Regions from separate parts of the Sporomusa termitida genome, predicted to be linked through region 2. Evidence: riboswitches for the same ligand, from Rfam matches in the RefSeq annotation. Region 2 holds a riboswitch; the other holds the start of a gene.
What was found. Region 2 has a riboswitch for molybdenum cofactor ahead of SPTER_RS13835 (LysR family transcriptional regulator). Riboswitches for the same ligand answer to the same signal wherever they lie in the genome.

Region 1 (4,223 bases), 1.5 Mb from region 2:
TTGGAGCGACTATGCCGCTGCCAACCCTTCATTGCTGTACGCTGCTATTAGCTGTTTTTTAAAAACAATGCTTTAATCAATTACCCCCTTGCCTTTTAAGGCTTCAATTTCGTTTTCGTTGTAGCCAAGAAGTTCGGTAAGTACCCTGCTAGTATCCTGGCCCAGGGCCGGGGCGCCACGCCATACCTGCCCCGGGGTTTCTGAGAGCTTGGGTATAATACCAAAGGCTTCAACGTCCTTGTTTAGCGTCTGATCGGTGTATTTTACCCAGTCACCTCTCAGGTGCCAGTGGGGTTCATTGTAAACTTCCTCAGCGGTTTTAATATGTGCTGCTGAGATCTTGTTGTCAATGCAGATGTTTATTGCTTCCTGGGCCGTATGTTCCTTGAAGAATTTTTTGAAAATACCATCCAATTCACGGCCCAACGGACTGGCAACTGCTTCAGGTGAGCTGCTGCATTCTTCGTAGGAGTATTTCTCCGAGTCGATGCCAAAGCCTTTTAATACGTTATTGTAAGCTGTTTTGCCATAGGAACCAAGATTAATATAGCCTCCGTCTCCACATTCAAAAACACCGGCCGGCTGGAAAGCGGTTTGCATAATCCCCTGTCTGTGTTTGAGGGTTTGGCTAGTGGTCCAGAGTACAAAGTTGTCATCCATCAGCCTCATCCAGCTTTCAGTCAAGCTAGCATCGATGCTTTGGCCCTTGCCGGTTTTTTGCGCATTCATATAAGCCATCAGGATGCCATTGACTGCGATTAAACCTGTCAGGTAGTCGCCTATATACTGCTGCGCATAGTAGGGCTCACGGTCAGGATAACCCTGCAGCAAAGCCCACCCGGATTCAGATTGCCCCAAGGGGTCATAGCCGGGTCGGTTTATTTGTCTTTGATCACCGCCAAAGCCAGAAGTCCCGTAACCGCTAATGTGGCAGATAACTAATTTGGGGTTGACCTCCATTAGCATTTCGTCGGAGATACCCAGCTTGTCAATCCAAACCATATTTTCAATCCAAACATCAGAATTCTTAATCAGGGACAAAAAGATTTCTCTGGATTCCGGTATATTCAGGTTGGTCTCCAGTGCGAAACTTAGTTTGTTTCTGGAGTTTTGCACCCAGCCGCCACCGATATGCTTGTTTCCTTCCGCAATCTGCGGTCGCTGATGGCGGGCAGGATCGCCGCCTACTTTGGGCCGTTCAAGCGCAATTACCTCGGCGCCAAAGTCACTCATCATCGTAGCACAGAAGGGAGCCGCCACAACCGTTCCATTGAGCAATACCCTTATTCCCGCAAGTGGTCCAAAAGCAGGGGCGAACAATGGCGCTGGCTTGTGCTCAAGCTTTTCCCAACGATTCATTTTCATCATGTCCTCTCTATTTTATTTTTTCCTCAAAACAAAACCACGCTTCACTGACATGAACCACCCCTTATCTAGTTAATTTTTATTGATAATAACCGGGAATACACCTAAGCCAAATAGCAATGCGAACCGTGCGGCTTACTATATAATTTGATGCAAGTATTGTGCCATAGGTCAAACCCCAAAAATATGCGCCTTATTTAGCTAGGCTGGGACATAATTTCTTAATTGTGACATACCCGTGTCCCAAATTGATTAATAATATCTTGACAATAGCCTGACTTGGCCCGTAGAATAGAATTATCAAACAAAGCAGTATTTTATCCCATAATGAAAAATAGAACATTATAGATGAAGAGCGAGTTCCGAGTCATCATTTCCAGTTCAGGGGGAAGTGATGACCGTAAGGGTGTGAGAAGTAATTTTCATGCCTGCCTTTGAGCAAAGGAAGTCCTTCCGGGGGACTTCCTTTGCTTTTTTGCATCTCGATTCTGCAAGCCATACATGCACAAGCCGGCCTGCTTGGAGTTGTGTTGTGTCGTTTAGAGACATACGGTTTATTACCAAGAATACCGGTTGGAAGCAACACAAAGGGCGGACGGCTTAACCTGGCAGTTGCGGACCGGAGGAACTGCCAGGTTATTTTTCAAGTACTCCCTGTTGAAAGGAAGCTGAATTTGGCAAAGCTGATTTTTTATTTGCAGCCACTCCAGCGATAAAATAGAAAGAAAACTGAAATAAATACGACAATTTTGCCAATGGATAGGGGGATAAGGAAACCAGGAGAAAAGTACAGGTAAGAAAGGGAGCGTCATTATGCAACCTCTGGAATATTTAATCAGCCCCATTATACAAAATTTAAATAATATCAATGCTCAACGCATTAATGCCGAGAATAATATTCTTATAGAGAATATTAAGCAGCAGAAAATGGATTTGCTCCAAAAAAAAATTACGCCAGCTCAAGTTAGCCTGGTTCGGCCGGAAATAGTAGAGTCATGGATAAGATCAAGTGAAAATGGTCTTGACCCTTTAGTTTATAGTAATCCGCCCCTTATGGATGCAGTTTCTTTCGAAAACCGAATTAAAGAAAAAAACTTTTTGATTCAAGCCGCAAGCCCCTATATCTCCCAATTGGAAAATATGCTGTCCCTTATTGAGTCCTATATTTTCCTAAGCGATGAAAATGGCCTTATTCTTCGTGTTGTTCACGCTTTGGGGAAAAATAAGTTCCGCATTAGTCCGGGTACAATTTGGACAGCGGAAACTATCGGAACCTGTGCGCATGATCTGTGTATACATTTTAGGACTCCCATTCAGCTTTGCGGACCCGAACATTTCTGCCGAATATTTAATAATATTTCTGCCTCATCTGCGCCTATTTTTGACGCGAACAGCAATCTGGAAGGAACGCTGACTATATGCAGCCCGCGCTTTGACCGTCAAAATCCATATTCACTGGGCCTTGCTGTTATTATGGCGGAAACAATACAGAAGGAGTTTCAGCTTTCAGTAAATAAGGAATTGTTTCATATTGCGCTTACAGGCACAGAAGATGCTATGATTATGCTTAACGAGTGCGGGGTGATTACAAAAGCTAACGAAGCTGCCGATGCAATATTCAAGCATCTTCCCCAAGAACTTGTAGGTTCACAGATTAGCGACATTATTGAAAACAAGCCTTTTGTCCAGTCTATTTTCGAGACCGAAAAACCCAGTATAAATACTAATATTAGTATTAAAAAAACAAAGCAAAAATTATTTTCGGGCCTGATCCAGCCAATAAAGAATTATAATAATAATAATATAGGTTACTTAATAACGCTTAAACCAGTTAACCAAACACTTAAAGGGTATTCAGGCAATGGTTTTACAACGAGATTTACGTTTGAAAACATAGTAGGCACTTCTCCCCAATCCTTAAAATTAAAAAGTTTGGCAAAAAGATTTGCCCGCTACAATTTTAATGTACTTATACAAGGGGAAAGCGGAACAGGCAAAGAGGTCTTTGCCCAGGCAATCCATAATGAGAGCAGGCCGGATGGCCCCTTTATAGCCGTAAACTGTGCGGCAATTCCCAAAAATCTAATCGAAAGCGAATTATTTGGTTATGAGCCAGGGGCATTTACCGGCGCCGAACGCATCGGCAAACCCGGGAAAATTGAACAAGCCAGCGGCGGTACGCTCTTTCTTGATGAAATTGGCGATATGCCTGTAGCGCTTCAGGCCGTCCTGCTTAGGGTATTGGAAGATAAAATGATTATGCGCTTGGGCGGTACCCGCTACATTCCTGTTGATTTCCGCTTGGTTGCCGCTTCGAATAAAAATCTGTTAGAACTAGTTAAGAAAGAATTATTCCGGGAGGATTTATACTACCGTATATCCGTATTTAAGCTCAATATACCACCATTAAGGGAACGAGGCTCAGACGTTGTTCAACTGATGGATCACTTTATTACTACTTACTCTAATGCGGAGTCTATCGATAAACCTATTTTAAGCAACGCGGCGAAATATATATTATTGCAGTATAACTGGCCCGGGAACATTCGCCAGTTAAGTAACGCAATCTCCTATGCGGTGTGCATGAACACTGACGGTATTATCTATCCTGAACATCTTCCGGATGAAATAGTAAACGCTTCTCCCACTCCTGTCCTGCCGGCAAAAGAGGTAATCGAAACAACGGTAGAGGAAATAGAATCAATAACCGGTAATGAGGCGCTGACAGTTAATCTTTCCGTCAAAGAAATGGAAAAAGAGGTCATTAAAAAAGCTCTCGATAATTCCAATAACCATGTTCGCTATGCAGCGAAAATATTAGGTCTTAGTAAGTCCACTCTTTATAGGAAAATAAAGCA
Region 2 (4,223 bases):
CTGCGTTATTTCCCCGCGCATGCTTTCTAAAATTTCCTTGATCTCCTTAACAGATACCTGGCTATTAGTAGACAACTTCCGAATCTCCTGCGCCACCACCGAAAATCCCCGTCCCTGCTCTCCCGCTCTCGCCGCTTCAATGCTCGCGTTTAATCCCAGCAAATTTGTATTTGCTGCTATATCTCTAATGAACATAAGGATAGCGTCTGACTTGCCAATATTATGTACCATAGATTGCCCGGTGACCCCGAGCAGTTCTAATCGCTTATTAAGCAAGGCCGCATTAGCTGCCAGTTCCTGACTTGATGCCGCCACCTGCTCAGATGCTGCCGCGATGGTTTGGGCAACCGCATGCAGAATTTCCTGGGTTTCTAAACTACACGCCAACCCTATTGCGCCGACGATTTCACGGGTTTCATTAATGACAGGCACACTAATGCTCCGGAACGGAAAGCCCCATACGTCTTTAGACACTACAATATCCTGCGTAATTTTACTGGTTATGGCTTCCCACATGCCATCGCCTTTGCTCACAGCTTTACCGACAGGTGACTCGTGCTGCATCTTTTTGCCTGGCCGATAGTAGAGAAAGGTGTCTCTATCAGCAATAACGACCATTGAGTCAAACGGCAGCACCGTTTGTATAATAGGCATACATAAAATAAGTGATTCTAATGTTTTATCCATAATCAATACTTCCCTCTTTTGCGCTAGTATATAGGGAGCTGTTTAATCCCGGCAGCAGCCACAGCTGAGCATTGTCCTGAGTAAACAAAGCGTTGGTGGCTTTAACTCAAATATAAATTGGTGAATTCTGCATATCAATGCCGGAGTTTATTTCAGCCCCTATGCCTCTATTTATAAGCAATAAACGTGCCAAATCAAGTTTGGTCTCCGCCGGCAGCACAAAAATACTAAAAAACGAAGAGCAGCCCCGCATATAGCAGGCTGCTCTTCGTTTTTGCTGCTTTTATTTAACAATCGCCTTACAGGCCTGATGACAAACAACCGACAACTTCTTGTTTACCATAACAATTATATTGCCGCAGCTCGTGAGAGCTGCCCATTTCTGTATTACCTGTTAAGGCTGCATGGGAACCGGAAAAGCATTTAACAAAAAATGGAATTGCCGGGTTTAAATGCTTTCGATTCCAAGCAAGCATTACATCAAAGCATCGTTGCGGATAACTGAGTTCAATAATGCAGATTTCAGGGCCGGCGACTTCACGAACAGGGCCCGGAACTACCATCACCCCCACACCGGCTTCAACCATAAATAACAACGAAGCTAAGTCCTGACTGTAGTTAGCTACATTGGGAGTAAAGCCACTTTCACCACATATTCGATAAGTTAAATCATGCAGCAGACAATCTGCTTGCTGATTGAACATGACGAACGGTTCATTAGTAAGCTCTGATATATCAATTTTCTCTTTTTTTGCCAATACGTGCTGGCGATTAACGGCCACGCAAAACACATCACTTAACAGTCTGTGACCAACAAGATCAGGAAAACTATGTAATTGACAGGATAGCGTAAAGCCAACATCTAATGCTCCCCGCATCAGCGCTTCATTAATCTTCATCCAATTGTACTGCTGCAGTGTAATATGAATATTAGAGTATTTTTGATGAAATTCTCTAATTGCCTGAGGCAGGATCGCTTTCTCAACGCCGCCTAAAAAACCTATTTTCAAAAATCCGGAAATTCCCTTAACTGCTTGCTCAATCTTACTTGCTATTTCATTAGACACAGCCAGTAAAGCATAAGCCTCTTTTAACAATACTTTCCCCGCCCAGGTTAGCTCCAACGGGCGTTTATTCCGGATTATCAATTGTACATTTAATTTTTTTTCCAATTCTGAAATCTGCTGGCTTATTGCCGATTGCGTAACACCGGCCTGCACAGCAGCATCGGTAAAATTCAAACATTCCGCCACCGAAATAAAGTACTTCAATTTTTGAATATCCATCTTTTTGCCCCTCACCCGCCTCTCATATGCAACGTGTTTTAATACGAAAAGAGAAAGGATATACTTTCTGATAATGTAAAAAAATATACCAAGGCCTTCTATTTTTAGAAAAGGACTTGGCAATAATTCTAAGTCAACACAACACAGGCAACCCAAAATAGACGCGTAAGTTGCGCTGACCTTTTTTTCTTGCACTCCTTTCCAAATAGGGAAGCATAGCAGTTTCCCACTATACCGGTCGGCCGGCTACCATGCCAAAGGGGTTAGGTAAATCGGCTAAGGAGTAGTATCTAATTCAGTTTATCGAAGCATTATTTCTGCAATGATAGCACAAGGCAAAACGGACATGACCAATATATGCCAGAACAAACAGATGCCTGTGATTACAACTATCTTAATACATCTACCAAGCACTGTCAATCACCATCGCTAACATAAGCAAACATAGAAGGATTTAGTTGCTAAGGTTAATTAGGTTTCATCAGTTACATTTACGTTGTACTGTTGCCGCTAAGCCAAAGGACCCGCAAGTCGCGGAGGTGTCTGCCGAAAGTTATACTATTATAACCATACAGAGTAAAAAAGGAAGACATCCCTGGTGCTGCTGTGCCAACAGCAGCACCAGGGATGTCCGTCAATAGCCTTTCCAGCCGGAGAGAGAAGGAGCTTACATTATTTTTTTGAGTTTTGTCTCATTTGCCCAACTGTGCAAATAAGACCGAGAATCAGCATTAGGCCACAAAGATAAGAAGCAACACCAAGGTCGACACTCATTCGCCTTCCTCCTTTACCATTTTTTCCCTGGATTGGCGAATCGCCATGCACCATAAAAGATAAAAGCTATTGCCAGCGTTAGTACTAGCTCTTGAATAAATAACTGTAAAACCCACATATTTCTTCCCTCCAATTTAGTTATTTCATGTTAGGATGCTCTGCTGAAGCATAAGCAACAGCGGCAGTATTGGTTCTTCGCAGCATCCCCGGTTCACCAGGGAGAGCAGCAAATAAAATAAATCCTAACACAACTGAACACAAAGTTACCGGGTACATATTCAAGGCCCATGGTCCGGATGCCCAGGCCGGGGTAGCAAAGGTCCACCAAAAGTTCACAATATAGGTAACAATAACCGTTATCCAGGCAGCCGGCTTACTGGTCTTCCAGATCAAGCCAAATAGAAATATCAGGAACAACGGGATGCCAAAGGAAAATGCCCACAAGAAAACGGGAAATAAAATGGGGGCAATCATTGCGGGAACAGCGGCCAGCAGGCCACACACCAGAATCATCGGCCGCATCAGCTTAAGCCTGGTGCTATCAGACATTGCCGGGTTACAAGCGCCTTTGAGAATGTCGTTAACAAATACGGTTGCGTTCCCCATGATAATAGCACTGCCTGTTGACAATACGGATGTGAGTAAGCTAACCATGAGCAAGGCATAAACCCACTGCGGCATCGTTTTTAAGGCAACTTCCATGACAATCAGTTTAGGGCCGATAGCGGCAAACGCCGGAATTGCCATACCACACAGCGCTATAACCACCCACGGAAAACAGGTAAGAACATTGGTCAAGCTGCAAATCCAGAAGCCTTTCCGGCAGTCTTCATCTGTTCTTGCCGATAAGAGCGGTATATACATCCCCTGAGCAACACCACCTGCACAGATATGCAATACAGCTACCGGTATTATGACCTGGAATAAAGTTTCCGGTGAGAAGTTAAATAAATCAAATTTCCATAATTGATCGACTTGCGCATAGGTGGCGAGTATACCTTCCCAGCCGCCAACATTAGCAGCAAGCCACGTTCCCAGAAAAAACAAGGCAAGATAGGAGCCGACCGTCATTACTATGACGTTGATCGTACTTATCCATACCAATTCTAATACCCCGCCAAAGATAATGTACCCAATCATTAACAGAAAAGCTAATATAATGCACCAGGGCTGATACGGAAGTACTCCGGCACATAAGCCGTAAATAGCGCCGGCTGTAGCCAGCGTTTCAGCCATAGCAATCGCGGTCCAGGTGCCAATCTGTATGCTACAATGTAAAAAACGCATTTTGTGCCCATAGAGAAGCCCCATAGCCTCGGGAATTGTTTCTACTTTTAAATTGCGCACCCACGGCCCGGTCCAGAACATCATGATCGGGATAAAGGCCCCGCCAACGATTATCGGCCACCAAAGCACCGCCGCTCCCATTACCGAGGACGACTCCCATAATGACATTGTGTGTCCGGAGCCATGCGG

Region 1: it holds a riboswitch for molybdenum cofactor, as region 2 does, so the genes downstream of both, SPTER_RS20395 (sigma-54-dependent Fis family transcriptional regulator) here and SPTER_RS13835 (LysR family transcriptional regulator) in region 2, are expected to answer to the same signal.

Annotation. Positions count from the first base shown of each region.
Region 1 is NZ_CP036259.1:4,394,601-4,398,823, reverse strand. It holds gene SPTER_RS20400 (CoA transferase) at 73-1,359, opposite strand; molybdenum cofactor riboswitch at 1,714-1,828, shown strand; gene SPTER_RS20395 (sigma-54-dependent Fis family transcriptional regulator) at 2,179-4,223, shown strand, end outside.
Region 2 is NZ_CP036259.1:2,921,596-2,925,818, forward strand. It holds gene SPTER_RS25680 (methyl-accepting chemotaxis protein) at 1-687, opposite strand, end outside; gene SPTER_RS13835 (LysR family transcriptional regulator) at 987-1,973, opposite strand; molybdenum cofactor riboswitch at 2,152-2,269, opposite strand; gene SPTER_RS13840 (sodium:solute symporter family protein) at 2,886-4,223, opposite strand, start outside.